4 regions of the Bermanella marisrubri genome follow, and region 4 is predicted to be linked to each of the others. Evidence: predicted binding sites of a transcription regulator. Region 4 holds the regulator's gene; each other region holds the start of a gene.
The links. Region 4 encodes sigma-54, which starts transcription at its own class of promoters, with help from an activator protein. Its sites were predicted from a motif close to TGGCACNNNNNTTGCTNT; they were not measured.

Region 1 (8,157 bases), 1.6 Mb from region 4:
TTTAGTTGGAGCGCTTCAGGTACATCAATCACCAAAGTCCGATTGACCATTTTATATTGATCAGATTCAAATAATAGCGGTGATGCAAGAATCGCATAGGGACTATCAGCACTGGTTAAAGCAGTAATTATTGCTTCTCGAATAAGAGGATGAGTTAAGTGCTCTAGCCAAATGCGTTCATCAGGTGACTCAAAAACAATTTTTCTTAAAGCTGCGCGGTTTAACTCACCCGTATCTAAAATAACATGTTCACCAAAATGTTCGACGATTGTTTCAAGTGCATGGGTCCCTTTAGCGACGACTTGTCTTGATACTATGTCTGCGTCTACGACGGAAATTCCTAGAGTTTCAAAGTGTGCTGTGGCAGCGCTTTTACCACTGCCAATACCGCCAGTCACACCAACAACAAAGCTCGACATATTAGAGTCCAGCGAAACGTAAATAATGATTTAATATTTCTTCACCCCAAAGTGCCGCTAGTAAACCAGCAGCTGCTAAGTAAGGTCCAAATGGAATAGGAATATTTTTATCTCTACCTAGTACAATCATCATACTGATACCAACAATCGCACCAACAAAACTAGAAAGTAGAACCACCACAGGTAATAGCTGCCATCCTATAAATGCGCCAATAGCGGCGAGTAATTTAAAGTCACCGTAGCCCATACCCTCTTTGCCAGTGGCCAATTTGAATAACCAGAAAATACTCCACAGTGACATGTAGCCAAATACAGCACCTAATACTGCATCTTCCAGCGGCACAATAGCGCCATGTAAATTAAACAATAACCCAATCCAAATCAAAGGTAAGGTAAGTTGATCGGGTAATAAAAATTCATCCAAATCAATCATGGTTAAGGCGATGAAAAAGTAACTCATTAATATGAGCGCATAGGCCTCTAATGTAGGACCCAATAGTATGGCAATGCCTAATGGAATGAACCCAGTGATTAATTCGATAATCGGATAGCGTACGCTTATAGATGTTTTGCAATTCGCGCATTTCCCTTTCAACCACAGATAGCTGAGTACTGGAATGTTTTGCCAAGGTTTGATTTTAGAATTGCATTTAGGGCAAGTAGAAGATGGAACCATTAGATTAAAAGGCTCGGGTTGATTCACCTCTTTGCCAATTAATTCATCATGCTCCAATTGTAATTGAGACTTCATCATTACCGGTAAACGGTAAATAACGACGTTGAGAAAACTGCCTACACATAGGCTGACAAAAAATACACCTAGGTAGAAACCTAGGGTATCTTGGAATAGGAAATCAAACATATATCTTACTAAATCTCGAAGTGATTTCAGATAACAGGCTACATCGCATTGCCCATAGAAAAGATTGGTAGGTACATGGCAATCAATAGGCCACCAACAACCACCCCTAAGAAGGCCATTACGATAGGTTCTATCATAGCTGTTAAGCCATCTACTAGATTGTCCACTTCCTCTTCATAGTAGCTTGCTACTTTCTCTAACATGGCATCTAGTGCACCGGATTCTTCACCAATCGCTACCATCTGCGCTACCATATTTGGGAACACCCCTGTCGCGCGAATAGACGCATTCATTTGCGTGCCCGTTGATACGTCATCACGTATCCGCAATATTGCATCTCGATAGACTACGTTACCAGATGCTTCGGCGACGCTCTCGAGTGCATCAACAAGTGGGACCCCCGCAGCGAATGTGGTGGATAATACTCGCCCAAAACGGGCAACGGCACTTTTCTTTAAGATTTCGCCAATAACCGGCATTTTAAGTATGAGTCTGTCTTTTTGCTCTTGAAGTTTGGGGCTGCGCTTGATCGCTTCTTTTGTTCCAAATACAAAGGTAATAATTGCACCGAGCAAAATCAAGTAATTGGCTTGCATCCATTCGGATATATTGACGACCATTTGAGTGGGCGCAGGTAAGTCTCCCCCTAGACTAGAAAACATGCTTTCAAATGTCGGAACAACCTTTACAAGCAGGATTACGGTTACGATCGCTGCGATAATCAGTGTGACAATTGGATATTTTAGTGCTTTAGATACTTTTTGTTTGAGAGCCTCTGATTTTTCTTTGTATAAAGCCACTCTATCAAGCATCTGCTCTAGTGCACCTGACTGCTCTCCGGATTCAATTAATGCGCATGTAAGGGAGTCAAAGTGTTGTGGGTGTTTTTTTAAGCAAGAGGCGAAGTCATTACCAGCCGACACCTCATCTTTAACACTGAGTACGACTTTTTGCATTGCGGGGTTTTCTAAACCATCGGCCACGATTTCTAAGCCTTGCATAAGCGGCACACCAGACTTTGCCATTGTGGCTAATTGACGCATAAATAATGTGACATCTGCGGGTTTTACTTTGCCTTTACCTTGGCCACCGCCAATACCAAACAAACCTTCTTGTTTGCGACGTACTTTTTTGGGGTTAATACCTTGTTTTCGTAATTGGGCTTTTACGAGCGCAGGATTGTCGCCGAGCATTTCCCCATCAACTTTCTGGCCTCGTTTGTTCAGGCCTTCCCACTGAAACGTCACGGTTTTTGTTTTTGCCATAAATGTTTACCTTTATTCAGCGGTCACGCGGTTGGCTTCTTCTAAGCTGGTAACACCTTGGCAAACCTTCTTTAAAGCGGAATTTCTCAGGTTTGCAAAGCCTTCTTTTCGTGCAACATCGGCTATCTGCATCGCATTACCACCTTCCATTATAATACGGGACATGGCATCGGTTATTTTAACCACTTCATAAATACCGACTCGACCTTTATAGCCGCCGGAACAAGCATCGCAACCTACAGGCTTGTAGATCTCGGCTTCCGCTAGCATCTCTTCGGTCATTCCAGCCTTTAATAATACATCTTTTGGGATATCGGCTGGTTCTTTACATTGGCTACATAAGCGCCGACCGAGGCGCTGGGCTATGATCAAGCTGACTGAAGTCGCGATATTGAACGCAGGTACTCCCATATTCATCAAACGAGTCAGGGTTTCTGGCGCGCTATTGGTATGCAGTGTTGATAAAACCAAGTGACCAGTTTGTGCAGCTTTAATGGCAATACCCGCCGTATCCAAGTCTCGAATCTCACCCACCATGACGATATCCGGGTCTTGGCGTAAGAAGGAGCGAAGTGCTTCGGCAAAGTCGAGACCGACTTTGGTATTTACGTTGACTTGGTTAATACCTTCCAGGTTGATTTCTACCGGGTCCTCTGCGGTGGATATATTTGTGCCCTCTTTGTTCAGGATGTTTAGGCCTGTGTAAAGAGATACAGTTTTACCCGATCCAGTCGGTCCTGTGACCAAAATCATCCCTTGTGGTTGTGCTAGAGCTTCCATGTATAGTTGTTTTTGCTCAGGCTCGTAACCCAGTGCATCGATGCCCATTTGTGCACTTGAAGGGTCTAGAATTCGTAATACAATTTTTTCCCCCCACAGTGTTGGCAGAGTATTTACCCGAAAATCAATCGCCTTAGATTTGGAAATTTTCATCTTGATTCGGCCATCTTGCGGCACGCGACGCTCTGAAATATCCATACGTGACATAACTTTGAGACGGGCAGCGATTTTTCCAGATAAATTTATTGGTGGAGATGCAACCTCATGAAGGACACCGTCAGTTCGGAAACGCACGCGATAGCGTTTTTCATAGGGTTCAAAATGCAAATCGGAGCTGCCCATCTTTATCGCATCTAGCAACATTTTGTTTACAAAGCGCACGATAGGGGCGTCATCACCAGTATTATCTTCTTCTTGGGGTTTGTCTTCGGCAGGATCTTCTTCGAGATCTAAGTCATCCCCTAGATCATCAAACGTGCTGTTGCCTGCGAGCAGTTTTTCTAAAATGACATTGAGCTTGTCGTATTCCACTACTACTGCGTCAACTGTCATGCCTGTCGCGAACTTTATGTCGTCCAATGCAGCGATATCAGAGGGGTCTGCTTGAGCAATGTGCAGACGGTTACCGCGTTTAAAAAGCGGAAGTGAACGATGTTTCTCCAACAGGTCCTCAGTGATCAAGTCTGCCGCAAAATGCTCAGGATCCATGGCTGATAGATCAAGATACGGCAAGCCAAACTCATTGCTGACCAACAAGGCAACATCTTTTGATGTACAAGCATTGGACAGAAGGCTTTGAACAATAAATGATTGTCCTTCTTTCTGAGCATCTTTGCTGATTTCTGAGGCTTTTTGTTCGTTAACAAGCCCTTGCTCGACAAACTGGCGGGCGATACCTGTAACTATAGACATATAAACGCAATTCTTATTCTTAAGTTGAGCTAATCATACCGAATTTACCTAAAGAGAACAGTGTCAGGTGGGTCAAAAGCGTGATCCATAGACATAAAAAAACCCGCCGAAGCGGGTTTATTCAAGCAACTGAGTGATTTACTTAAGCTTTGGTAGGTATTTTGCTGGGATAGGACTTGAACCCGCAGCAGAGCTCGCCCAGGTTACTACACCAGTAGAGCTGATAGTTGGTGTCAAACGATAAGTCGTACCAGATAGGCCAGCAGGAACATCTGGGTTGTTAGACGTTGTGTCAAATTGAACCTCTAACACGCCATTGGCGCTAATGGAAATTTGAGATACCTTGCCTGCAGCGTGATCAGTTGCCGTGGTTGAGATGCCAGTATAGTCTGCTAAGGCACTGGTTGTGCCTGGTAGAGCACTGTAGCGAGCCGCATATTCACTAACCGCTAGCTGAACTGGGCGAACCGCGTTCAAAGAGTTAGTTGCGTCAGTACGTAATGTGTAATCTTGGTACTGAGGAATCGCAACAGATGCCAAGATGCCGATGATTGCAATAACAATCATTAATTCAATCAGAGTAAAACCCTTTTGACCTTTCATAGTAGACCGCTCCACTTTTTAAGTTTGAGTTGACTGGGCTCTTGATGTCCCATTTTTGGTTTTGATTAATCTAATCCAACGCTAAAAGCTGAACCATATTAATTGGATGCTTGCCACCTAGGCGGCGTAATCGCTTTGATTACTGCATACCATGTGCCAATCACTGATGGGTAGTATTCATGATTTAAATGACAAAATAAAGACGTCTTTTGCCTGATTTTTTGACATAAGTAGATGTTTTGTGTGAGTTTTCTCACAATCGTACAAAAAACACTCACAATGGTTTTATCTGGGGTGACATTTTTTGTCAGTTATTGACATAGCTGCGGCATACCTACTGCGGCGGTGTTGTGGTAAAGCGCGCAAAATCGAGTTGTTAGAGTCTCTTCAACATGATGGGTTTCTCTGGGATTAATCCATTGATAATGGTTATTTGCGTAATCGATGTGCATGAGCTGTGGTTTTTGATTGTGATGGACTAAAAATAGCCCTTTGTTGTCTACGCGAAGTCCAACTTGCTTGTTTTGGATCATGCTTGGGATCATCGTGTGCTTTAGGCGCAAATAGCCGTTGCCATCGACTTTGAAGCGATGCGCCCCCTCTCGAGCCACAGCTCTTGGGTCTGGGCTGTCTGTATTCGCCGCAGAGAGAATGACGCCAGATTCAAAAGCAAGCTCCGAAGATTGGTTTGCAGGAGCGGTCAAATCTCTACCATCCATTTTCTGGCTGTCGTACGAGCTAGATAGGTTTAGCCCTGACAACAGGGACGGGGCAACGTCCGTCAGCGAGGTAGGTCTGATCATTTGCTGTGGGTCAATTGCGATCCCCTTAAACGCCAACAAAATTTGGTGGCTTGCCGGGCTTAGTATATTCATGCCATGACCATAATCAGATGATTCGTAAGGTATGCCGTGCTTGTCTTTAAATGTTGTTTCAAAATGCCCCCAGCTTTCGCCATGATCACTGAGAAAAACCAGAATGCTATTTTTCAAAATACCTCGTTCTTCCAGATATAGCATTAAGTCTTGAATTTGATTGTCGACAGCTTGCAGATTTGATGGATAGAGTGGTTGTTGTTCATAAGTTTCAACTGGATGACTATTGACAAATGTATAAGGCCAATGGGGCAGGCAAAAATGCGTGGCCAGTAAAATAGGATCATCATGTATCACATGATCTAATTCGTTTGTGAGCAAATTCGAGAAATGCTCTGGGCGATACAAGTGGTCGGCCGCTCGGTTTCCATAAAGTTCGGGCAATAACCATTTACCAACTGGCGTCAATAATAAAAGATTGGTAGTAGGAAAGTCTGCATAGTCGCCCAAGACAAAGTCGCTTACCCCTGTTCTTGGCCCAATTACATGTTGAAATCCTTGAGTCGAACCAAGGTTGCTGAAGCGGCGTTCATCGGCAGCATAGATGGTGGTATATCCGTGTTCTTGTAAGACCTTTGGAAGATACAGGTTGTCTTTTGCAAGCATATCTTCGGGTTGTAAGTTAAAGCGAGCGCCATTATTGGCAGGGTGTCTTCCTGTTATAATGGACATCCAAGCAGGATAAGTTCTCGCAAATGGCGTGTACGCATTGTCGAAAACCATGGCGTCCGATAATTGCTTAGATAGAAATGGCATGTATTCATGGATCAATTCAGGTCGCAGCGAATCTATACCAATGATTAAAACATTCTTTTTATTGTAATCGCTTGTGACGGGGTTGCTGATAAAGCTAAAGATTGCGAGCGCGGCAACCACGCAAGCGACCTTGTAGTGCTTTAATATAGATGCCAATAACAGGCACCCTAGAACGATAAATGAAAGCCACGGCAGAAGATGATACCCCTCAAATAAGGCCAGTTGATACGAGGACTGAGGGTAAAAAAACTGATTGGTTGTTATAAGTGACAAAAAACATATTAGACTCACGAGTGTGATCAGTATGTTTTTGTTTGCTGGGATGACTGATCTGAGTCGCGAGATAAGTAAATGCAAACAGTAAATATAAAATGCTACTGACGCGATAATGACGAGAATGTATTGAATAAAATAGTATTTTGCTTCGCTGTGAAGTATTGAGTTCGTATCAAAATTACTATTGTTTGACAGTGAACTGGTAAGGTTTAGGGCTGTGTAGATTTCATTTAATAATGGTAAAAAAAGCAAAGATACCTGTATCGCATACAATAAAATTAGGGTGGTGTTTTTGCGCGTACCTTTCGTATTTACATGCATATACGGTTAATTACCAGATCGATATTTTACGATTTTCACAGGCGGGCGGGATTATATCATCGATATCTATGCCCATTAATTTTGCCATTACAGCATTTCCACACTGAACATCAGAACGCACAATGGCTAGTTCAAACGCTGCTTTTAATAGATCTGGGTTGTCGGAATTCAACCAATTGTTATTCAGAATAACAGATGGAAAAGACCGTACGGTTTCTATTTGTTGTGTATTTTTAAGAGGGCTTGAGTACGCGATGAATGTTTGCGTGTGTTTGTACATAATGAATAGAAGAGGGATAATCCCGATAAAAATAGCAGTTCGTTTTACTTGAACTCTGCCATGATTATTTTCTTGGCGGCTGTTGATTAGCAATGGCGCGACAAGAGAAATACATAATAAAGAAAAGCTATGGTAGAAATGCCCATCGACGGACGCTGAGAAAAAGAAAGCGCCTAAAATACATAATATGGCGAACCTCTCTTGTTTATTCTCGGCGCATTTTAAGCTCATATTAATAAATCGGTAAAGCAATCCTGCAATAATCAAACTCCCGATGATTCCATACTCGTAGATAATTTGTACTAAAACGCTATGGGGTTGGGTGGGAATCCCGTGGGTGTCTTGCGCAAAACTGTATCGAAAGTTGTCGGCTCCCATACCCAGAAGAGGGGCACTTTGTAATTGTTCTTTAAAAGAACTGATATAAATAGATATGCGATTTGCTGAAATCCGATTTATATCGAGATTGCTGACGGCGTCTAATCGGTCGAGGAAAAAAAGCCTGGCTATCCCTAGGCTACCGTTTTCAACAGGAAGGGCGCTTGCTAAGAAGCCTGCGGCGACTGTGACAAGAATTGTTATGCGATAAGTACGCCACGATATATTGCAAATAAATTTCGCACTAACAATCAGGAACATGGCAGGTATGAAGCTTCCTCGCCCACCACTCCAAAAAATGCAGAATACAGTCAAGAATAATAATATGTAAAGATATTTACTGGTCTGCTCTTTTAAAATTTGACTGTAAATAATACACATCACCAGTATGAGTAAATATCCCCAGTGCCTAATGTTGCTAAACATGGGA
Region 2 (8,157 bases), 1.1 Mb from region 4:
CGTTACAATAGCGCGTGGAACGCAACAGGGCCTGCTCATACTTTGCTGGATGCAACTGAAGTCATAACCGGTACAACTGCAGATAAGTATTTTTTATTGCAAAAAGAATCAAATGGTCGATTAAGGTGGCGCTTTGAGGATAGTTCTGATCGCGATTTTAGTTATACCGAACCAGCTTTATCCACAACAAGACAAGCCAACATTTGGTATCACATTGCTTTAACGTTTGATTACGTAAACAACGAGTTCAAACTTTATGTTAATGGTGAATTAGTAATCGATGAAAGCCCATCAACTAATGGTACGGTAACGGGCTTTGATAATATTGTATTCGGTGATAATTATCCCGGCAATGTCATTGGTCCAGGACCATCGAGTAATTCAGATTTCGATGAGATTGCTATCTACAGTACTCCTCTCAATATTAGTCAAATCAGAGGATTACTTGTTCCACGTAGGAGTTGCCAACCGACGCTGCTACGCGCATGTGAAGGTACTTTTCCTGATGGTATTGCCACAACGGGGCGAAACACACTTATTGATTTCGGTTTCAATAGTCAGCTAATAAATAATGCTGATAGCCAACTAAGTGCCAATTCGATTCGGTTTAACGGTGGCTCGACTTTACTCAGTTGTGAATCGGTTCACTGCAGCAATGGTGATGAGTTGGTTAATAGTGTTGATCCTGGGAGATTCCAGCGGGGCAGTGCGGGACGAGATGTGTTTGTCTTGTTTTTTACAAGTGCTACCGTGGGTGCATTTGATGATTATGACAATGTGACCACATCATTTTTATCCAATCTTACTTTTACTAATGATAACTTTGATACCTTTTATATTGATCGACTAGATATTGCGGGTTCATCTCAAGTCACGTTCGAAGCAGGAACATACTGGATAAATGAGCTATCCATAGGAAGTTCAGCAGAAATAAATGTGGCTGAGGGGCCCGTTCGTCTATATGTAAATCGGGCGATCAATGTAGGTTCTTCTGCGCTTATTAACTCTCCTGCATTAGATTCATCAGGCTCTACCAGCGCGTTATTACTCTACGCGTATGATGATGTAACGTTTAATTCTAATGTCACTTACAGTGGCACTATCTATAGTCAAGGCAGTGTCAGTTTAGGTTTTGATGCGCAATTATATGGTGCAGTTACAGCGAATGAATACTTCAGCAATAGCGAAGCCAAGGTGGTATTTGATGAAGCTTTGTATGACGGGCTTAATGATATCCAATGGTGTGAAGGCAACCAAACACGCCTTGGTTCGTTACAAATTTCCACACCGTCTATTGGCATTAACTGCTTGCCAATAGAAGTAGTCATAACTGTATTTGATACTAATGGAGATGTCATAACAGACTTTTCCGATACGATTACATTGTCGACTTCCCAAGGACATGGAGATTGGTCTCTGTCTGCTACCAGTAATGGCATTATTAACAATGATATTGCAAATGATGGATTAGCCACTTATACCATGTCGGCTGATGATAATGGGCAAGTAACTCTTTTATATAAAAATACCTTTGAGGAATTAACCGATATACGAGTGGAACTCGCACCTGCTATAGATTCATCGCAAACGCAGTTCAATGCGGCAGGTTTTGTTTTCAGTTCACTTCCTCCTCAAGTAGCAGGGCTACCCAGTATAGGACACACCTTGCGCGCAGTGGAAACAGATGACACTACAGGCTCATGCCAGCCTTTACTTTTACAAGATCAAACCGTGCAAATGGCAGCAGTGTGCTTAGATCCATCAACTTGCTCTTCAACAACATTGCAAGTCGATGGCCAATCCCTTGTCATGAATGCAAATACTACCAGCCCTGCATACAGTGATGTGACACTGAATTTTGGTGATGCCAGCAGCGAAACGGCGTCGTTCTCTTATCAATATGACGAAGCAGGTTTGGTTCAACTATTAGCCCGATATGACTTACGGGATGATAATGGTCAAGTGACGGGTAACTTTATTCAAGGTGCTTCAAATAATATCGTGAATACCCCTGCTGGTTTTTGTGTTCGCGCACCTGAAGCTGATAGTGCATGCACGAGCCCTGGGCTAAGCGCAAACTGTACGGCTTTCAAGCAAGCAGGCAGTTTATTTGATGTTGATGTTCAAGCAAAAACCTATGGTGATGGAAGCGCGAATTTTTGTAGCTTTAATACTACAACGCAGTTTAATAGCAGCCTCGATTTACAACATGGTTTAGTCAGTCCAACGATTGCCGACGGTGGTCGTGCTGGCAATCTCAGTCAGAGCAGCATTGCTTTGACTAATGGTGCCGCCTCAACGCAGCTATCCATCACTGAAATGGGTGTGTTTAATTTACGAGTGGGAGGTAATAGTTATCTTTCACAAGTTTTACCGGTAAGCACATCCGAAAATATTGGACGATTTTTTCCAAAAGACTTTTTTATCCAAAGCCATGTGGCGCCTATTTATAGTGATGGTAATACCGGTTTTACCTATACTGGCCAATTAACGACTGACGAAAGTAAAGGGGCTATTGAATATAGCAATGCACCGAGCTTATCGATCTTAGTAAGAGGCGCTAATAACCAAAGCTTACAGAATTATCTATCTCCTTTGAGCTCTGTGTTAGCACTAAGTGCAACGGCGAGCAGTCAGACTTTGGGAATCGATGGTTCCAACCTATCGATCAACACTTGGTTTAGCTCGGGTAGTTTCGATTTATTGCCTGGCTCAGCATCCATTCAATATGAATTCAGTGCTGCTGATGGCTTTAGTTTTGTGCGTGAACAGAATAGCCAAATAGCACCTTTTAACAATGATATAGAGCTGGTTGTTACTTCACTATCCGATGCACAAGGCATCAGTCTTGCGCAGGGTGAATATCGGTTGCCAGGTTCTGGTGGAGAGATACGCTTCGGTCGCTTCAATATCGATAATGCTTTTGGTGTTGAGACTCAGGCGATTGAGCAGCGTTTCTTTACAGAATATTTTGATGGTGGCCAATTCATTCTAAACGATTTGGACAATGCCACACCTTATGATTTAACAAACGTCATTAACCTATCTGTTACTGATGCGGGGGATGCAAGTAATCCTCTGACCCTGACAAGCAGTACGATCTCTTTTGTTGATGGCAATACTGGAGTTTTAAATAACGGCATTGCATTGGGCCAATGGTCCGCTACGAGCAACGGTGAATATGGGCGCTACCAATTGTTTTATGATGCGCCACTGTGGTTAAAACATAATTGGGATGAGTCAACGGATGGGTCCATTGAAGACCCATCCGCAGAGGTGAGCTTTGGTCAATATCGAGGTAATGACCGAGTGATTTATTGGAAAGAGATTAGCTACTAAGTTTCAAGCCGCTAGTCTTCGACCTCTTCAACTGTTGTGGATTCCATATCCAATTCTTTGATTTTACGCGTCAGAGTATTCCTTCCCCAACCCAATAAGATTGACGCGTCACGACGACGACCCGCAGTATGTTTTAGTGCGGTCTCAATCATAATGCGTTCGAATATGGGTACAGCATCATCGAGAATCGCTTTCTTACCCTGGGCCAATTGCTGGTCAGCCCAATTGCGAAGTGCTTGTTCCCAGTTATTGCTAGTGGTCATTTTTTCTTCGCTGTTCAACAACTCTGGCGGTAAGTCGTTGATGTGGACTTCTCGACCGGATGCCATGACCGTAATCCAGCGACAGGTGTTTTCTAACTGACGAACATTTCCCGGCCAAGGCAGTGTGCATAAGTATTCCTCTGTATCGGACTTTAATACCTTGGCTTCGACACCCAACTCATCAGCGGCACGATTGAGAAAATGATGTAACAAACGTGGGATGTCTTCGCGGCGTTCGGCCAATGCAGGAATATGAATACGAATGACATTGAGACGGTGGAATAAATCTTCACGGAAATTTCCAGCTTTTACTAAGCCTTCCAAGTCTTGGTGTGTTGCCGCAATGATGCGTACGTTAACTTTAACGGGTGTGCTACCACCTACACGATAAAACTCGCCATCCGCTAAAACACGCAATAAACGGGTTTGTGTATCCGCTGGCATATCACCAATTTCGTCTAAGAAGAGTGTTCCGCCATCAGCTTGTTCAAAGCGACCTTGACGCTGTCCGCCGGCACCTGTGAAAGAGCCTTTTTCGTGACCAAATAATTCTGATTCAATAAGATCCTTTGGGATAGCCGCCATATTCAAGGCAACAAAAGGGTATTCACGGCGCGGACTATGTTTGTGTAAGGCATGAGCAACAAGTTCTTTACCTGTGCCCGACTCACCGTTAATTAATACGGTGATATTGCTTTGGCTCAAACGACCAATGGCGCGAAACACTTCCTGCATCGCAGGTGCTTCACCAATTATCTCTGTATGTTTATAAGGTTCGGCTGGTTGCTGTGCGTGGACTGCAGCATGTTCTTGACGATGATTAATTGCGCGCTTAATGAGCGCTACCGCTTCGTCGACATCAAAGGGTTTGGGTAAATATTCGAATGCACCCTGTTGATAAGAATTGACTGCACTGTCTAAATCACTGTGTGCCGTCATGATGATCACTGGAATATCCGGCTGAATCTCATGAACTTGTTTAAGCAGCTCTAAGCCATCCATACCCGGCATACGGACGTCGCTGACGATGGCATCAGGGGTTTCACGATTTAAAGCATTGAGAACTTTCTCGCCACTTTCAAAAGAATGACTTTCGATATTCTCCTGTTCGAGTGCTTTTTCGAGCACCCAGCGAATCGAGCGATCATCATCAATAATCCAAACTTTATTCATAACGTTTCTCAAGCCTTAAGTGATTTTCATCGAGCCCGCTCATAGTCATTAAGTGAGAGCTCAAGTGGTAAATAAATTGAAAACTGAGTACGGCCCGGTTCAGACTCACACTCGATAATGCCTTGATGTTGGTTCACGATGCTCTGAGCAATCGATAAACCTAGACCTGTACCTTCAGCGCGGCCGCTGACCATAGGGAAAAACAAGCTTTCTCGTATGTCTTCGGGAATGCCTGGTCCGTTATCAACAATAGATATGTGAAGGACTAAGCGATGCTTGGTGTGGCCAATAGTAAATTGACGTACAGTCCGCGTGCGTAAAGTTATTTGTGGAGAGCCTTCCGCGGATACATGCTGTAGTAATGCTTGCATGGCATTGCGAGCGATGTTCAATACAACTTGGATAAGTTGTTCTTTGTCGGCTAAAAACTCTGGAATGCTCGGGTCATAGTCTCGTCGTAGCTTAACTTTGCCTTCAGATTCAACACTGATTAGGCTGTGTACGCGTTCTAAAACTTCGTGAATATTGGTGTCTTCTCGCTCCAACAGTTTGTTCGGGCCAAGCATTTTGTCCACTAAGTTACGCAAGCGATCTACTTCATCAATGATGATTTGTGTGAATTCTTGTAGCTCCGAATTATCCAACATGCGCTCTAACAATTGCGCGCTACCTCGAATGCCGCCCAAAGGGTTTTTGATTTCGTGGGCCATGCCTCTCACTAAAGCTTGTGTCGTTGCTTGAGCTGAAATTAATTCCTCTTCTTTGCTAATGCGTAAAAGGCGATCACGGGCATGCATTTCTATGACGAGGCAAAGAGAATTATCAAATTCAACGGGGGAAACACTATAGTCTAAGGTAATAATGGTTTGATTCTGTAAGCGAACATGAGCTTCGCGTTTGGTGAAAGACGTATCCTCAGCGATGCTTTGTTCTAACGTTGAAGAAGATTCTAAAGAATCTAAGAAGAAATGTTTTACAGGCAGGCCAACGCAACGGCGTCCGCTTACCTGAAGCAAGGCTTCCGCAGCTGGATTCAGGTAGGTGACACACAATTGATCATCCACCACTAAAATAGCGCTGTCTAAGTGATTAATGAGTTGCTTATAAAATACAAAATCGGCCATAAATACTCGTTTTCCTTGGCGCAGACGGCTTTGATGAATAGCCAATAGTCTCGCCCCCGCAAATGCTTATTCGATTTGGGGTGCGCATCAAAAACGGGCTGCTAAGCCTAGTCTGCAATTATCAAGCCAGTGTCTTAGATGCACTATTTTCGCGTGCAGGCCGTGAAAACAACGTATATTTTGGCATTATCTGGGTGCAAAACGGCACTACCAGTTCTATGGTAGCACCAAAATAGTGCGGAATGTCTTTATTGAGTGCGCGGCCGATTGAGAATCGAGGGGCGCTGAACATGTATGCGCCGCTTTGGACTGGAAATGAGGCGTGTGCCCTGATGTTTGATTTCTGCTTTCAATAGGTGCGAACCGCGTCTAAGGTTTTCTAGTTGAAACTGTAGACTCGCTTCGGTAGATACTGGTTGGCTATTGAGGTACAGCGTAACCTCGTGGCCAGGTCGCAGGTTAGGCTCCACATGGAGTTGGATTGCTACATTGCCTGCGGCGCCAGATGTGATCATTTCATCCTCTTTTGGCGTTATGATTTCCAAGCGTCGATAGTTAAACGACGTTTCTTGCTTGTTTGCATTCTCGTCGACCTTGTTTTCATTTCCTTTCTTGTTGGCTTTTTTGGGCGAGCTGAATTCCTGAAGTTGGGGTAGAGCAGCCTCTTGCGCTTGCTCAGGAGGCTTATCGCCATATACACGGACGCCTTCTTCATTTATCCACGTGTAGACTTGTGCTTGCACAGTAATGGTGCAAAGCGAAATAAGGAGTATTAATAATAGTTGTAAAGGCATAGTGTATTTACAGATTGAAAGCGGCTAATGGTGATACTGTAAACTAATTTGCATAGTTGTGCTGGAAGTAATCAACGATATTGGTGGGTGTGATTACTGGCTTGCTTTTCAAGAATAAAAAAAGGCCGCCGAAGCGACCTTTCTTTTGCTCAGTAATCTTAAAGAAAGATTATAGAGAGTAGTACATGTCGAACTCAGCTGGGTGAGTCGTGTGTTCTACACGATACACATCTTCCATCTTAAGTTCGATGTAAGCTTCGATCATGTCTTTAGTGAACACGCCACCTTCAACCAAGAAGTCCATGTCAGCTTCTAGAGCACCTAGAGCTTCACGTAGGCTACCAGCAACTTGTGGGATCTGAGCTGCTTCTTCAGCAGGTAGGTCGTACAAGTCTTTATCAGCTGCATCGCCAGGGTGGATCTTGTTCTTAACACCATCGATACCAGCCATTAGCATTGCAGCAAACGCTAGGTATGGGTTAGCAGTTGGATCAGGGAAACGAGCTTCAACACGCTTACCTTTTGGAGATGCAACGTATGGAATACGGATAGAAGCAGAACGGTTGCGTGCAGAGTACGCAAGCATTACAGGTGCTTCGAAACCAGGGATCAGACGCTTGTAAGAGTTAGTTGAAGGGTTAGTGAACGCATTCAACGCTTTAGCGTGCTTGATGATACCGCCGATGTAGTAAAGAGCCGTTTCGCTTAGACCAGAGTAGCTGTCACCAGCGAATTGGTTTTCACCGTCTTTCCAGAAAGATTGGTGAACGTGCATACCAGAACCGTTATCACCAACCACTGGCTTAGGCATGAAAGTCGCTGTTTTACCGTAAGCATGAGCAACGTTGTGAACAACGTACTTAAGCATTTGAACTTCGTCAGCTTTCTTAACTAGAGTGTTGAATTTAACACCGATTTCGTTTTGGTTAGCTGTAGCTACTTCGTGGTGATGTACTTCAACATCAAGACCGATAGCCATCATGGTGTTACACATAGCTGCACGCATGTCGTGAGAGCTATCAACAGGTGGTACTGGGAAGTAACCGCCTTTAACAGATGGACGGTGACCCATGTTGCCGCCTTCCATTACTGCCTCTGTGTTCCAAGCAGCTTCTTCAGAGTTGATTTTGTAGAAAGTGCCAGACATATCAGCACCCCAACGTACATCATCAAAGATGAAGAATTCTGGCTCTGGACCGAAGAACGCAGTATCACCAAGACCTGTCGATTGTAGGTACTCTTCTGCGCGTTTCGCTACAGAACGAGGATCACGCTCGTAACCTTGCATGGTAGAAGGCTCGATGATGTCACAACGTAGACACAAAGTAGCATCTTCAGTGAACGGATCTAGGAAAGGAGTGGTGTCGTCTGGCAAAAGAATCATGTCAGATTCGTTGATGCCTTTCCAACCAGAAATTGAAGAGCCATCGAACATTTGACCTACTTCAAAGAACTCCTCATCAA
Region 3 (8,157 bases), 870 kb from region 4:
ATGCGCCTCCTTCATTTGAAACGGTTTCCTTTGAAGTGCGCAACCGCTTAATCAAGTAAGAAATTTTGTTGTCGCCTTCTTTTACCTGCTTAAACCAACCCACAATACCCTTTGGTAAATACAAAGTCGTCATCACAAATAAACCACCTAGTAAGAACAACCAAAGCTCAGCAAAAGCGCCAGTAAAATAAGTTTTTGCATAATTGACCGCAATGGCGCCAAGAGCTGCACCGAATAGTGTTCCGCGACCGCCTACAGCTACCCATATGATGATCTCGATAGAATTAATTGGAGAAAATTCTCCGGGATTAATAATACCAACTTGCGGTACATACAACGCACCAGCAATACCCGCTAGCATCGCAGATACTACAAACACAAAGAGCTTATAGTATTCGACTTTGTAACCTAAAAAGCGGGTACGCATTTCTGCATCGCGAATGCTGACCAATACCCGACCTAATTTACTCTTAGTAATAAACTTACTGATTAGATAACCAAAAATTAAAGCCAGGCCAGATGCAATAAACAAAGCGCTGCGGGTTCCATCACTTTGCAAATCAAAACCTAAAATATCCTTAAAGTCGGTTAAGCCATTATTACCACCGAAGCCCATATCATTTCGGAAAAACGCGAGCATCAAAGCGTAGGTCAACGCTTGAGTAATGATAGAAAGGTATACGCCGGTCACTCGAGAACGAAAGGCTAGCCAACCAAAAACAAAAGCAAGGGTGCCAGGCACCAATAAGACCATGATCATGGCAAACCAGAATTGATCAAAGCCAAACCAGTACCAAGGTAACTCATTCCAATTCAGGAAAACCATAAAGTCTGGTAATTCAGGATTACCATAAACGCCGCGATCTCCAATTTGTCGCATGAGGTACATCCCCATGGCGTAGCCACCCAGTGCGAAAAATGCACCATGACCTAAACTCAAAATACCGCAATAGCCCCAGATTAAATCTACGGCCAACGCTAGCAAGGCGTAGCATAGGTATTTACCAGTAAGCGTTAATGTATAAGTGGATACATGCAAAGCGGAACCAGGCTCAAACACCAAATTACAAAACGGAAAAATTACAATCAGTGCCAAGATGGCCAGCAATAATCGCTGCCCACCTTTATCGTTTACGAGTAATGAAGTAATTGGTCCTAGTTTCAGATTGTTGTTTTCAGTTGAAGTTGTAGATGGATTCATAAGTTAGCCCTCCACCGCTCGACCTTTGAGAGCAAATAAGCCTCGTGGTCTTTTTTGAATAAAGAGAATAATGGCTACTAATACAATGATTTTTGCTAAAACGGCGCCGGCCAATGGTTCAAACATTTTGTTGGCTACGCCCAAAGACATAGCGCCAACCAGCGTGCCCCATAAATTACCAACTCCACCAAAGACCACCACCATAAAGCTATCAATGATATAAGCTTGGCCGAGGTTTGGACCCACATTGGTTAACTGACTCAGAGCAACACCCGCGATACCGGCAATACCAGAACCTAAACCAAATGTCAGTGCATCAACCCAACCGGTTTTAATCCCCATTGAACTAGCCATAGGACGGTCCATGGTCACGGCACGCATCTGTAAGCCGAATAACGTTTTCTTAAGCACAAGAGCAAGACCAGCTAATACCATTAGGCTAAAGATAATGATATACAGACGGTTATAGGTAAGCTCTAGACCTGGGTTTACCATAAATGTACCCGCCAGCCAATCGGGTGTAATGACATCTTGGTTTAGGGGACCAAAAATACTGCGTACGGCTTGCTGCAATACCAGACTGATACCGAATGTTGCTAACAGAGTCTCCAAAGGACGACCGTACAAATGACGGATCACGGTACGCTCTATAATGACACCAACAAGACCGGACACTAAAAACGCAGCCGGAATGGCAACTACCAAAGACATACCAATGTTGTTAGGCATTAACTGCTGAATAACAAACGTGGTGTAGGCTCCCAACATGATCATTTCGCCATGAGCCATATTGATCACACCCATGACGCCAAAAGTAATCGCTAGACCAATGGCGGCCAATAATAAAACTGCACCTAGAGCCAAGCCAAAATAGATATTTTCTGCAATGCTATTCAATTCCATTAATTGATCAATGCTATCGAGGTTTTTAAGCGCCATAGCTTTTTCAGCTTCAGTGTATTGCTTGGGGTTTGCCTCAATTCGATTTAAGAATTGCGTGAGAGCAATACGAGATTCTGGATATAAAGATCGATCCAGTGTTTTTAATGCGGTCAAACGCTGTGCTTGATCACTACTATTTAAAAGAATAATCGCTTGAGCAGTTTGCAACGCATCCAAGACGTTTATATTTTTCTCTGTTTCTAATGCTTTTTGAATAAGTGAGAGGTTTTCTAACTCTCCAGTCTTTAGCATTTCGTTGGCTGCAGAAAGACGAGTATCTGGGTTTTTCGATGTAATTTGTAGTTCAGCAATATGTCCATTTAATACGCGACGTAGATTATTATTGATTTTGATTTTCCGAACATCACGGCGTTTAAATTCACCTAAAGTTTCATTGGTAAACGCATCGGTTGCCTTATAGGTTCTTCCGCTCAGTTTTTCGCTATAAACAATGGCTTTGGAATCGCGCAGGTAATACAACTCACCTTCAAGTAAGTTCTGTAAAATTGGGAGCACGCGTTCATCGTTTAATGACGCGATTTGATTGATCTGGTTTTCTTTTTCTTGATAGCTAGCTTCTGGCAACGTTTTTAATAATGCCTGCACTGAAGTTGCTTCATTTGCTTGGGTTAATTGGGCTAAACAGAGAGCACACCAGAACCCTAAGCAAGCTATGATGTTTTTCATGGGGCCGCCTTAATTCATACTACTTTATTGAGGGATACACATCCGTGTGTACATACGTCCTTACTGGAGGAGATAACCCCGCTTGCGCAGGGCTTGGGAGCATGAAATTATTGAGCGGCTACCTGAGAACCACCGCAAGTCTTAGATTCAGTATTGTAGTTACCGCAGCTGATGGGTGCAGTCCAATCTGAAATAAGGTTCTTACTTTCTGGTAGGTAATCAGTCCAGGCATCACCACGTACTTCGCCATCGGTTTTCCATACGATATCGAACTGACCATCATCTTGGATTTCACCAATTAAAACCGGCTTGGATAAGTGATGGTTAACGTTCATAACAGCTGTACCGCCAGTTAAGTTAGGTACTTCTAGACCATACATTTTGCTGCGCACAGTATCGACGTCGGTAGTACCCGCTTTTTCTACCGCTTTTGCCCACATATTAAAGCCAATGTAAGTCGCTTCCATTGGATCATTGGTTACACGAGACTCATCGCCAGTGAACTCAACCCACTTATCGATGAACTCATAGTTGACATCTGCATCAGCACTCATGAAGTAGTTCCATGCCGCCAAATGACCAACAAGTGGCGCAGTATCAAAACCAGAAAGCTCTTCTTCACCTACAGAGAAAGCTACAACAGGAATATCTTCAGAGCTTACACCTTGGTTCGCTAGCTCTTTATAGAAAGGCACGTTTGCGTCACCGTTTATGGTTGAAACAACCGCAGTTTTCTTCCCTACTGAGCCAAATTTTTTCACATCAGAAACAATAGTTTGCCAATCGCTATGACCAAAAGGCGTGTAATTGATCATGATGTCTTTTGCATCAACCCCTTTGCTTTTCAAATAGCTTTCTAAAATTTTATTGGTTGTGCGCGGATATACGTAGTCAGTACCGGCTAAGACCCAACGCTTAACACCTTGATCCATTAAGTAGTCTACTGCAGGAATAGCTTGTTGGTTTGGCGCAGCACCTGTGTAGAAAACGTTTTTAGAAGATTCCTCGCCTTCATACTGTACAGGGTAAAAAAGCAGTCCATTTAGTTCTTCAACCACAGGTAAAACGGATTTACGAGAAACAGACGTCCAGCAACCAAAAATCACATCAACTTTTTCTTTCTCTAAAAGCTCGCGACCTTTTTCTGCAAACAAGGGCCAGTTCGACGCAGGGTCAACCACAACCGGCTCCAACTTTTTACCCAGTAAACCACCTTTCTTATTTTGTTCTTCGATCATCATTAAGACTGTGTCTTTAAGAGTGGTCTCAGAAATAGCCATAGTGCCGGACAGTGAATGCAATACACCTACCTTGATAGTATCAGCCGCTTGCACCATTGCAGCACTGAGACTGAGCGCCGCTACACCAGCGACCTTACTTAGGGTTTTAATCATTGTGTTTTCCTTTTGTCTTTTCTTCAGCTACCTCCTTTTTGCAACCAGTATGCCAGTATGGATTTTATTTAGTTATGAGGGTTTGCGCGCATCTCGCAACCCACAATTGCACTCTATTGGGTCGTTTTTTTTCGTGAAGGATTATTTACGGGCAAAAAACCACAGTGATATAAATTCTGCACCTTTAACGCACAATAGATAGCTAAGTGTTTAGAAAAAAGTGTTAGGAAAAATAAGATAAGAAATATCAAGAGAAGATTATGGGGCAGAACGCCCCATAATAGAGTAGAAACGTAATGATTAAACGGCGTCTGCGCCCGTCTCACCAGTACGAATTCGAATAATCTGCTCTAAATTGGTGACGAAAATTTTACCATCTCCAATTTTACCTGTGTTCGCTGCTTCGGTAATAGCTTCAATCACCTTATCCAATTGGGCTTCGTCGATGGCGATTTCCAATTTTACTTTAGGTAAGAAGTCCACCACGTACTCTGCACCGCGATACAGTTCAGTATGGCCCTTCTGACGACCAAAACCTTTCACCTCTGTTACAGTAATACCTTGAACGCCAATCTCTGATAAAGCTTCACGAACATCATCAAGTTTAAAGGGCTTAATTACAGCAGTAACCAGTTTCATGCTTGCTCCTTAGACACAAAAAAGCCGGGTTATCCCATAGGACACCCAGCTAGTGTAAATCTAATTGAGCTTATTTGATAGAGAATAGATGAGTCAGCAAGCTTAATGAACACAAACTACAGAACAATGACCTGCAGGTTATCCGTGACGCCTGCCCACATAAATAGCTACAGTTCTGCCATTTTACTCGTACAAAAATTGTTCTCCCTCAAAAACTGACGGTCTTTGCCCAATGCGATTTATGGTAAGCTTGTGGTAAATATATAGGGGGCGCCTCATGAACAAAGCCATCATCGATAAATTAAGTCAGCAGATTAGCCAGCTCATACCCAATGAGAGCAGTGAGCAACTCAAGAACAATATTCAGCAGCTATTGGCACGTCAGCTAAACAAGTTGGATGTGGTCAGCCGCGACGAATTTGACGCACAGCAAGCGGTATTGCTGCGCACACGCGAAAAGCTCGACGCCCTTGAAAAGCAAGTTGCGGAAATGGAAGAAAAACTAAAATAAAGCTCATATTGCAATTCAATTGATTGAGCTTCATACCATTGGCTCATGATGCTTTGGGCTGATATTCGTACACTAGCAGTCACATACTCCATGGATGGCTGCTACCCTTATGTCTCTCGCTGTTGTACATGCCCGCGCAAAAGTCGGAATCGACGCTCCACTGGTCCAAGTAGAAACACACTTAAGCAATGGCTTGCCCAGTTTTTCTATCGTCGGCTTACCTGAAACCGCAGTAAAGGAAAGTAAAGACCGTGTGCGCAGTGCTATTTTAAATGCGGGCTTTGAATTTCCTGCCATGCGTATCACCGTCAATCTTGCCCCAGCAGATTTACCCAAGGAAGGAGGGCGCTTCGATCTCGCCATTGCCCTTGGTATTTTAACCGCCAGTGAACAATTGTCCGAAGGTTGCTTAGCGGATTACGAATGCATTGGTGAGCTAGCACTGACGGCAGCCATACGCCCTGTGCAAGGCATTATTCCAGCAGCACTTGCAGCAAGAAAAGCCGGTAAAAAGCTTATCCTGCCACAAGCCAATGCAGAAGAGGCCAGCCTGTGTCCTGGTGAACTACTGGTCAGTGAGCACTTATTAGAAGTATGCGAAATGCTGCAAGGGAACAGAAAGCTGGCACGAGTGGAACATCGACCCTTGGTTAACGAGCCCTACCATGGACCAGACTTAAAACAGGTGAAAGGCCAACAGCAGGCCAAACACGCTTTGGAGATTGCTGCAGCAGGAGGTCACAACCTATTGATGAGCGGCCCACCTGGAACGGGTAAGAGTATGCTTGCACAGTGTTTACCCGGTATTTTGCCACCGCTTACTCTGGAAGAAGCACTCGAAGTCGCATCACTTTATAGCATTAGCCGTCAACCCACACGGCCTTACTTTTCTACACGACCGTTTAGACAGCCACACCATACATGTTCTGGTGTGGCGCTCGTCGGTGGTGGCACACATCCCAAACCTGGGGAAATCTCTTTGGCCCATAAAGGCATTTTGTTTTTAGACGAGGTGCCTGAGTATTCACGCAAAGTATTAGATGTCATGCGTGAACCCTTAGAAACGGGTCATGTGAGTATCAGTCGTGCGGCCGCACAAATTACTTACCCAGCAGAATTCCAACTCATTGCTGCCATGAACCCATGTCCGTGTGGCTATTTAAATATCCCCAATAAGCGCTGTGGAGATTGCAGCGAAGCCAAAGCGCAACGTTATCAAAGTGCCGTATCTGGCCCATTATTAGATCGCATTGATTTACAGCTAGAAGTGCCTGCTTTACCGAAAGGATTATTATCAAGTGATAATTCGGAAGCGGAAAGTAGTGCTCAGGTGAAAGAAAGAGTGACGACAGCACGATCTATTCAATACCAACGGCAAGGTTGTGTAAACGCCAAGCTTGAACAAAAAGCCATTCAAGAGTTTTGTCCATTGAGTAAAGAGCTTAGTCAGCTTTTAGAAAACGCTATGGAAAAATTAGGTTTAAGCGCTCGGGCCTATCATCGCATCATCAAAGTAGCACGGACCATTGCCGACCTACAACACAGTCCGGCCATTGAAAAACCCCATTTACTAGAAGCATTAAGCTTTCGCCAACTAGAACGTCGATTGAATTAAAAAAGCGACAGCCAGAAAATAAAAAGGCCGCCATTATCGCTAATGGCGGCAAGAACGACCAAAAATCCGCTCCCAGGATTTTTGGAAAGCACTCAAGAGAGTTCGATCTATCAGAACCCTCACGGTCACAATGAGGGTTTATCATAAACACAATGCCGAGAAAGGTCGGTTAGACTTTAGTCGCACCGACCCAAACCTTCTCACAACCTATTACGCAATCTTTTGTACGTTACCACTTAGGCCCAATGCTTTTGCAGGCGTTACGAAATCATAGTTAAACGCTTCTGCAACCGCTTCACAGGTCAATTGACCTTTGTGTACGTTTAGGCCTTCTAGCAAGTGAGGGTTCGCTGCCAATGCATCCTTACCTTTGTTAGCAAGCTGTACAACATACGGCAATGTCGCATTGGTTAGTGCGAAAGTTGAAGTACGTGCAACGGCGCCTGGCATATTCGCGACACAGTAATGAATCACACCATCGATTTCATAAGTTGGCTCTTGGTGTGTAGTTGGCTTGCTGGTTTCGAAGCAACCGCCTTGGTCGATTGCTACGTCAACTAAGACAGAGCCTGGCTTCATGGTACTTAACATATCTTTGCTGATGAGCTTCGGTGCGGCTGCACCCGGAATTAATACGGCGCCGATGACCATATCAGCGATTTTGATTTGTTCACGAATGGCTTCTTCGGTACTGAACAGCGTGTTTAACTTGTCGCCAAACATATCATCAATTTCTTTTAGACGAGCAAGAGAACGATCCAAAATCGTTACGTTGGCACCCATACCCAATGCGATGCGTGCTGCATTCAAACCGACAACACCACCACCGATTACACTGACTTGTGCTGGAGACACACCAGGTACACCACCAATTAACACACCGCTACCACCGTTGGCTTTTTTCAAGCACGCCGCACCTTCTTGCGGAGCAAGACGACCAGCTACTTCAGACATTGGCGCTAATAATGGAAGGCCACCATGTGCATCGGTTACGGTCTCGTAAGCGACACAAGTGGCACCGCTCGCCATAAGCAGATCGGTTTGTGGTTTGTCTGCGGCTAGGTGCAAGTATGTGAAAAGCAACTGGCCTTCGCGCAGCATTTTGCATTCGTTTGGTTGCGGCTCTTTTACTTTAACGATCATATCTGCTTGCTCGAATACCGCCTCA
Region 4 (8,157 bases):
TGTTGCATTAAGGTAGGCAATAGCATGACTGGTAGATTGTCAATGCAGTAGAAGCCGAGATCTTCTAGCACATTCAACGCAGTGCTCTTGCCAGAACCGCTGCGTCCACTAATGATGACCAATTTCATGACAAACCTTAATCAGTATGTTTTGCGAACATTAAGAATCTATCAGTGTACCGCAATCTGGTAGAGTTCGCTGGTAGACCGTGCATCTCGCAACCGATTACGAAATGACGATTGGCTAAACTGCTCTGCTAGCATGCTTAGCGTTTTTAAATGCTGTTCATTGGCTTCTTCTGGCACCAATAAAACAAATACAATGTCTACAGGTTGGCGGTCAATGGAATCAAAATCGATAGGTGTTTCCAGCACGAACAAAGCGCCAATAGTTTCATGGCACTCTGCTAGACGTGAATGGGGAATGGCAATGCCTTCTCCAATGCCAGTACTGCCCAACTTCTCTCGTGCGATAAGACGCTCATAAATTTCACTAGGGTCTGCATCTTGGATGCTGTCCGCTAGGAATTGACTAATATGTTGCATCAATCGTTTTTTACTGGTGCAAGTGGCACCCCATTGGGTGCGCTCTGACGTTAGAATTTGAGCAATACTCGAAGACATATGGATTAAATTAGTGGCTATTTCCGTGACGGTGATTAACCATCTTCTCTTTATGTTTTATTAATTGACGGTCTAGTTTATCGGTTAGGCCATCAATGGCGGCATACATGTTTTCATTATCGGCATTGGCGTGTAATTCGGCGCCAGCCGCATGGACGGTCGCTTCGGCTTTTTGTACGAGCTTCTCAACGGTCAATGTTACTTGAACATTGGTGATATTATCAAAGTGTCTTTCCAGCTTCTCGACTTTTGAATGAACATAGTCGCGAAGGGCGTCAGTCACTTCTACATGGTGTCCGCTGATATTGATTTGCATATATGTAGCTCCTACTGTCGGCACCCAAAGGGTGCGTTAATGTGCTGGTAACCTAATCTTAGTATAGGCTACCGGCTAAAACCGGAGACGATTCAAGTCAATTTTTCGTTATACCAACCTCTTGCGTTCATTAGAGGGGGGTATATGCATGGCTTCTCTATATTTGGCCACAGTACGTCTTGCGACTTTGATGCCTTCTTCTTCGAGAACCGCAGCGATTTTACTATCGCTTAATGGCTTTTTAGCGGCTTCGCTGGCGATAAGTTTTTTAATCATTGCGCGGATAGCGGTAGATGAGCATTCGCCACCACTAGTAGTGCTCACATGGCTTGAGAAGAAGTACTTTAACTCATAGATACCTCGTGGTGTGTGCATATATTTTTGTGTGGTGACACGAGATATTGTGGATTCATGCATTTCAACCGCTTCTGCAATATCGTGCAATACAAGAGGTTTCATAGCTTCATCCCCTTCTTCTAAGAAGGCCTGTTGATATTCTACGATTTTGCTAGCAACTTTGAGTAGCGTCTCATTGCGGCTTTGAAGACTCTTTAAGAACCAACGAGCCTCCTGCAAGTGATCTTTGATAAAGTTGTTGTCGCTACTATTATCGGCGCGCTTGACCATGGATGCATAGTGGTCATTGATACGCAGTTTTGGCGCAATTTCGGGATTTAACTCCACGCGCCAATGGCCTTTTACCTGTCGAACAATGACGTCCGGGATGACATATTCACTGGTTTGCGGGGCAATTTGTGAGCCTGGTCGAGGGTTGAGTTCTTGAATACCTCGAATCACAATTTTGAGTTCGTCTTCTTTGACTTTGAGTTTACGCATCAATGCGCTGTAATCTTTACTGCCCAACAGGTCGATGTGATTATCGATAAGTTTCTGTGCAAGATCTAACCATGGGGTGTCTTTTGGTAATTGCTTCAGTTGCAAAGAGAGGCATTCTTGTAAATCTCGTGCGCAAACACCACTGGGCTCAAATTGTTGCAATAGGTGCAGAACTGCTTCAAGTTCATCCAGTTCGATCTCAAGTTCCGGATCAAAACTGGCGAGGATGTCTTCTAGGCTTACTTTTAAGTAACCGTCATCGTCAACCCCTTCAATAATGTTAACGGCTATCATGTGATCGTTGTCGGACATCGGGGTTAGGTTTAATTGCCACAGTAAGTGGTCTTGTAAATCATCTGTGCTGCCGTTGCGGCTGTCAAAATCGAAGTCATCGCCACCGCTGTAGGATTCGCTGCTGCTGGCTGGCGATGCTGAAGCTTGCCATGTGTCATCCCAATCGCTATCTGTGGGCAAGTCGTCGGGAATATTTTCGTTCCAGTCACTATCGGCAGTTGCATCGTCGCCAACGTTTTCCTGTGTTTGGTTTTCGCTGGCTTCGGTGTCTTTATTCTCTGATTGCGATTGTGTTGATTGGTCTTGGGGTGTTTCGCCTTCGTATTCCTCCTCAACGTCCAGTAATGGATTGGAATCCAACGCGTTTTGGATTTCCTGCTGGAGGTCGATGGTTGAAAGCTGAAGTAGTCTAATGGCCTGTTGCAGCTGGGGGGTCATCGTAAGATGTTGACCCATTTTTAATTGCAAGGACGCTTTCATAAATACTGCTTATTATTCCGTGGCAAAAACCAATTCATCTACTATTGAATATACATGAAGTTTGAACCAAGTCTAGACTTATTAGGACGAGGTTTAAACTCCGTAAAATACTCAGAGCTTAAAATCATCGCCCAAATAAATGTCTTTTACTTGCTGGTTTGCGAGTACTTGCTCAGCATTACCTTCGGCGATGATATGCCCATTACCTACGATATAAGCTTTTTCACAGATATCAAGAGTTTCTCTGACATTGTGGTCAGTGATCAGTACCCCTAACCCTCGCTCTTTTAACTGTTTTACGATGCTCTTTATATCGCCGACACTGATGGGATCTACCCCGGCGAAAGGCTCATCTAACAATATAAAAGAGGGTTCCGCAGCTAGGGCGCGCGCGATCTCTACACGACGTCGCTCACCGCCGGATAGAGCCATACCTAAGCTATCACGGATATGCTGAATATGAAATTCATCCAAAAGGCTTTCTAGTTTTTCTTGGCGCTGCTTATTATTTAAATCTTTGCGGGTTTCTAGAATTGCTAAAATATTATTGGCAACGGTTAGCTTGCGAAAGATAGAGGCTTCTTGCGGCAGATATCCGATTCCGCGTTGTGCGCGCCCATGCATAGGTAGATCAGTAATATCTTGGTCATCGATGACAATGCGTCCTTTGTCAGCGTTAACCAGATTTACAATCATATAAAAACAGGTCGTTTTACCGGCGCCATTTGGGCCCAGTAATCCAACAATTTGTCCACTTTCAATGGACATGGATACATCTTCCACCACTTGGCGTGGGCCGTAACTTTTGGCTAGATTTTGTGCTTTTAAAATCGCCATTTTATTCCTTAGTACTTTCGCTGGAATTCTTTTGTTGTTCTGGCTGAATCACCATGCGAATACGCTGATCTTCTTGTGGGCTTTCCGCCTTAACTTTTTGCTGATCAATCAGATAAACAATACGTTCACCACTGAATTCATTACCTTGTTTTTGTAAGCCAGCATTTTTTAACAACGTTAATTGTTTGCTTTTTGTTAGATAAATAATGGTCTCACCATAGGCTTTGGTTTTTTCTTGATCTTGATTTAACACTTGCTCATAGCGCGCGGGTTTGCCTTCCGCTACTACTTGCTTTAGACCCGTTTCATCACGAATGATGGTGACCTTATCGGCTTCAATTTTCAACGAACCCTGGTTTAAGCGCACATTGCCAGTGTAGATTAATTCCCCTTTTGGTTTGTCGAGAAAGGCCTTGTCGCTGGCGATACGGATTTCTTGTTGAGTGTCTTCGGGTAAGGCTTGAACAGCGGCCACCCAAAAACTTAAAACTAAAATCAAGGTATTACTGATGGGATGGATCATGTGAGCCTCTTACCTTGGATATAAACTGAACGGTTTCTTTTTTTAGATCTAGTGTCAGTCCTGTCGATTCGATCAGGGTGTTAGGGTTTTCGATAATAACGTCAGAATCAGTGTTAGCGATTTGTGTATTTAAGTCCATATTGAGTGTTGCGGTTTTCAGACTAAAGCGAGTCGATGCGTCAACTAAAGGTTTAATTGCAACGCGACCGGATAGGCTTAGGTAGCGCTGATTTGTTAATTTGCCAGTTTCAGCTGTCAATCGCCAAAGTTTTTTATCTGCTTGATGGAGTGTAATGTCCGGAGAAATAAACGCTACAATTTCGGCTTGAACATCGGTCGCAGGGAAGTGTTTGGCAGATTTTGCTTTCACGGTTTGTCGTAACTCGCCATTTTCCCCATAATTTTGCAGGTTTAGGTTCTCAACCATAAAATCAGGTTCTAGCTTGGCTTGTTCCTGATCGTGATATTCTTCCCCCTGACGGTCATTAAGAGCCATATAGGCCACGACCGTAAGGGCGATGAGAATAGTGGCAATATAACGCTTGCGCATTAAATAACCCCAGCTCTCAGTAAATCATGCATATTGATGACGCCTGCAACTTTACCGTTTTCAGTGGCAACTAAAGCATTGATTTTCTTCTCTTCCATAACCTGTAGAGCTTCGGCAGCCAAGCGTTCTGGATCAATGGTTGTTACGCCTGTTGTCATGACAGCTTGTACAGGGGTAGTGTGAAAATCAATGTCTTTATCTAATGTGCGACGTAAGTCACCGTCGGTAAAAATACCGCTAAGTTGTCCGTGTTCGTCAATAACGGTTGTCATACCAAGGCCTTTCTGCGTCATTTCGATCAGGGCATCTTTTACGAGGGTATCCGGTTTGACCTGCGGTATCTGACTACCACAGTGCATAATGGTTTTGACTTTCAGCAGCAATTTACGGCCTAAAGAACCACCTGGGTGGGAAAAGGCAAATTGTTCTGCGGTAAAACCACGTGCTTCTAACAAGGCGATAGCAAGCGCATCCCCCATGACGAGGGCCACGGTAGTGCTGGATGTCGGTGCCAAGTCTAGCGGGCAAGCTTCTTTTTCTACACCCACGTTGATGTGGCTATCAGCGCCTGTTGCAAGCGTGGAGGTGTCATTGCCCGTCATAGAAATTAAAGGCACGTTCAAGCGCTTCAACAGCGGAATCAGAGTAGTGACTTCACTGGATTCACCTGAATTAGAAAGCGCAATGACGACGTCTTGCTCGGTAATCATTCCCATGTCGCCGTGGGCGGCTTCACCAGGGTGAACAAAAAATGCAGGGCTACCTGTACTGGCCAGTGTGGCGGCGATTTTATTACCGATATGACCAGACTTACCCATACCGGTTACCACAATGCGGCCTTGGCAATTAAGCAGTAGGTCGCAAGCAGTGTTGAGTGCTTCGTGATTCAGGTTTTTTAATAGCTGATCTACTGCGTCGCGCTCATCGGCAATGGTGCGTTGGATTGATTCGATGTAGTTAAAACTCATGGGCAACTTAATAAACTAATGTTGAACAAATAATAAGCCAAGATAGCTTAGGTAAGCCAGCAGCATGATGGAACCTGCACTGCGGCCAACTCGGCCTCGCTTACGGAATATATAGACAAATGCAATAAGGAAAAGTGTCAATCCCATCATAGCGCCGTAATCTCGGTAAAGCGCATCGCTCTCGACTACTGTCTTAGCGAATAGTCCGGGAATAGGCATGACAGCTAAAAGATTAAAAATATTTGAGCCCACAACATTGCCAATGGCGATATCATGATGGCCCTTCAAGGCACTAGCCACGCTGGCGGCTAGCTCAGGTAAGCTTGTGCCGATGGCGACAATAGTAAGACCAATCACTAGTTCGCTCACGCCCAAGGCAGTAGCCACTTCAACAGCCCCCCAAACCAGAATCTTAGCACTGGCAATCAACGCTACGATACCAATGATTAACCACATAACGCTTTGAGAAGTGCTCATTTGCTCAATGGCTTCGGCTTCTTCCTCTTCTAGTCCGCCGATACCCTGATCATTGCTTTCGTTAAATAGCCAGAATAGCGTGATGATTAAGCAAATAAACATAATGACGCTGTCCATGAAACTAATGGCCAAGTCTTGCAAGGTTAAGCCGGCTATAACGCTGACCAATAGCAAGATAGGCATTTCTTTTTTCAGCATCTTACCCTGAATAGGCAAAGGAGCGATCAATGCAGTAATCCCCAAAACTAAGCCAATATTGGCAATGTTAGAACCCAGAGCATTACCGATTGCTAGACCACCAGCACCATCAATAGCAGCGGTAGTACTGACAAATATTTCTGGAGCGCTGGTACCCAAAGATACAATAGTCATCCCTATTAAGAGCGGCGACATACCAAAGTGACGAGCCGTGGCAGCAGCACCTAAAACGAAGCGGTCTGCGCTCCAAACAAGCACAATAAGACCGATTAAAATGGCCAAAGCAGGATAAAGCATATTAAAAAACTCTATTGATCAATCGTGAAATATGTCCAAACCGGGCATTCTACAGCGTTTTAGACGGCTCACAAGATCCAAGATAAGGCGAGATGATGGCCAAAATCCTGTGTAAAGGCACAAATTTCCCTTTTGCAAATGCTTCATCATAGTTTTCACTTAGCTGTTTCGCTATAATCCTCGCCCCTTAAACTATTCACCCCGGAGTCATCATGAGCCCAGAAGCATTGCAAGAGTTACTAGCAGAGCGTTTATCTGATTGCCAAGTGAGTGTGGATGGTGATGGTTACCAGTATCAAATTACCGTGATCGGTGATGTGTTTGAAGGACTCAACACTGTGAAGCGTCAACAGCATGTGTATGGTGCGTTGAACGATAAGATCACTGATGGAAGCGTTCACGCTGTAACCATAAAAACGTACACGAAAGCCCAATGGGCCGAACAAGAATCCTAATAAAGAAGTCGTGTTATGCCATCAATGGACAAACTAATTATTCAAGGCGGATATCCGCTAAACGGTGAGATTCGCATTTCCGGCGCTAAGAATAGCGCGCTGCCAATCATTGCCGCCACGTTGCTTGCGGACACCCCCATTACCATTGGTAATTTGCCTCATTTGCACGATGTCACCACCATGATCAATCTACTTGGCACCATGGGTGTGGATGTGATCATGGGTGAAGAATATTCTATCGAAGTGGATAGCAATAAAATCGAAACCTATGTGGCGCCGTATGAGCTTGTAAAAACCATGCGTGCCTCCATTTTGGTATTAGGCCCGCTATTGGCGCGCTTTGGTGAAGCCGAAGTGTCGCTCCCAGGTGGTTGTGCTATTGGTTCCCGTCCAGTGGACATCCACTTATCTGGTTTAGAAGCGATGGGCGCCAACATCAAAGTGGAAGACGGTTACGTAAAAGCCACAGTAGATGGTCGCCTCAAAGGTGCACACATCTTCATGGATACCGTCACGGTAACCGGTACTGAAAACCTGTTAATGGCTGCGGTACTGGCTGACGGTACGACGTACCTTGAAAATGCTGCCCGTGAGCCAGAAGTGGTAGATCTAGCTGAATGCTTGATTAGCATGGGCGCAAAAATCACGGGTCACGGCACGGATGTAATTAAAGTAGAAGGTGTCGAGTCACTACACGGTGGGCGTTACGATGTGATGCCAGACCGAATTGAAACCGGAACGTTCTTGGTTGCTGCTGCCGCTACAGGAGGCAAGGTACTATTAAAAGATACCCGCGCTGATATTTTAGAATCCGTCATTCATAAGCTAGAAGAAGCGGGTGCTGCCGTTGAGGTTGGTGAAGATTGGATCAGCTTGGATATGACAGGTCGCCAGCTAAAAGCTGTGAGTTTAAAAACTGCGCCGTATCCTGCTTTCCCAACGGATATGCAAGCCCAATTCTTGGTGATGAATGTGGTTGCCGAAGGCACCGCCAGTGTTACAGAAACCATATTTGAAAACCGTTTTATGCACGTACAAGAACTGGCCCGAATGGGAGCGCATATCGAATTGCAAGGCAATACTTGTATCACCCGTGGTGGTGATAAGTTAAAAGGTGCACCTGTGATGGCTACCGATCTACGTGCTTCTGCCAGCTTAGTAATTGCGGCAATTTTAGCGGAAGGCGAAACCGTTGTAGACCGTATCTATCATATTGACCGCGGTTACGAATGTATTGAAGAGAAGCTCCAATTGCTTGGCGCCAATATTCGTCGAGTACCAAAATAGGAAAAGCAATGAGTC

Region 1: the regulator sigma-54 is predicted to act here: its motif matches at 4,983-5,000, upstream of HF888_RS16675 (pilin).
Region 2: the regulator sigma-54 is predicted to act here: its motif matches at 6,011-6,028, upstream of glnL (nitrogen regulation protein NR(II)).
Region 3: the regulator sigma-54 is predicted to act here: its motif matches at 4,262-4,279, upstream of urtA (urea ABC transporter substrate-binding protein).

Annotation. Positions count from the first base shown of each region.
Region 1 covers NZ_CP051183.1:2,787,240-2,795,396, reverse strand. Annotated here, with positions in the region: gene coaE (dephospho-CoA kinase) at 1-419, opposite strand, end outside; gene HF888_RS13010 (prepilin peptidase) at 421-1,281, opposite strand; gene HF888_RS13005 (type II secretion system F family protein) at 1,320-2,546, opposite strand; gene pilB (type IV-A pilus assembly ATPase PilB) at 2,559-4,238, opposite strand; gene HF888_RS16675 (pilin) at 4,377-4,841, opposite strand; gene HF888_RS12990 (sulfatase-like hydrolase/transferase) at 5,153-6,628, opposite strand; gene HF888_RS12985 (O-antigen ligase family protein) at 7,080-8,157, opposite strand, start outside.
Region 2 covers NZ_CP051183.1:3,289,844-3,298,000, reverse strand. Annotated here, with positions in the region: gene HF888_RS15350 (CCXG family PEP-CTERM protein) at 1-3,339, shown strand, start outside; gene glnG (nitrogen regulation protein NR(I)) at 3,351-4,775, opposite strand; gene glnL (nitrogen regulation protein NR(II)) at 4,802-5,899, opposite strand; gene HF888_RS15335 (DUF4124 domain-containing protein) at 6,148-6,693, opposite strand; gene glnA (glutamate--ammonia ligase) at 6,863-8,157, opposite strand, start outside.
Region 3 covers NZ_CP051183.1:3,476,731-3,484,887, forward strand. Annotated here, with positions in the region: gene urtC (urea ABC transporter permease subunit UrtC) at 1-1,201, opposite strand, end outside; gene urtB (urea ABC transporter permease subunit UrtB) at 1,205-2,830, opposite strand; gene urtA (urea ABC transporter substrate-binding protein) at 2,938-4,224, opposite strand; gene glnK (P-II family nitrogen regulator) at 4,525-4,863, opposite strand; gene HF888_RS16180 (accessory factor UbiK family protein) at 5,141-5,374, shown strand; gene HF888_RS16185 (YifB family Mg chelatase-like AAA ATPase) at 5,484-6,989, shown strand; gene ald (alanine dehydrogenase) at 7,200-8,157, opposite strand, start outside.
Region 4 covers NZ_CP051183.1:845,616-853,772, forward strand. Annotated here, with positions in the region: gene rapZ (RNase adapter RapZ) at 1-128, opposite strand, end outside; gene ptsN (PTS IIA-like nitrogen regulatory protein PtsN) at 171-623, opposite strand; gene hpf (ribosome hibernation-promoting factor, HPF/YfiA family) at 634-939, opposite strand; gene HF888_RS03830 (RNA polymerase factor sigma-54) at 1,048-2,550, opposite strand; gene lptB (LPS export ABC transporter ATP-binding protein) at 2,662-3,387, opposite strand; gene lptA (lipopolysaccharide transport periplasmic protein LptA) at 3,389-3,910, opposite strand; gene lptC (LPS export ABC transporter periplasmic protein LptC) at 3,891-4,460, opposite strand; gene HF888_RS03850 (KpsF/GutQ family sugar-phosphate isomerase) at 4,460-5,428, opposite strand; gene HF888_RS03855 (calcium/sodium antiporter) at 5,444-6,400, opposite strand; gene HF888_RS03860 (BolA family protein) at 6,613-6,855, shown strand; gene murA (UDP-N-acetylglucosamine 1-carboxyvinyltransferase) at 6,880-8,142, shown strand; gene hisG (ATP phosphoribosyltransferase) at 8,151-8,157, shown strand, end outside.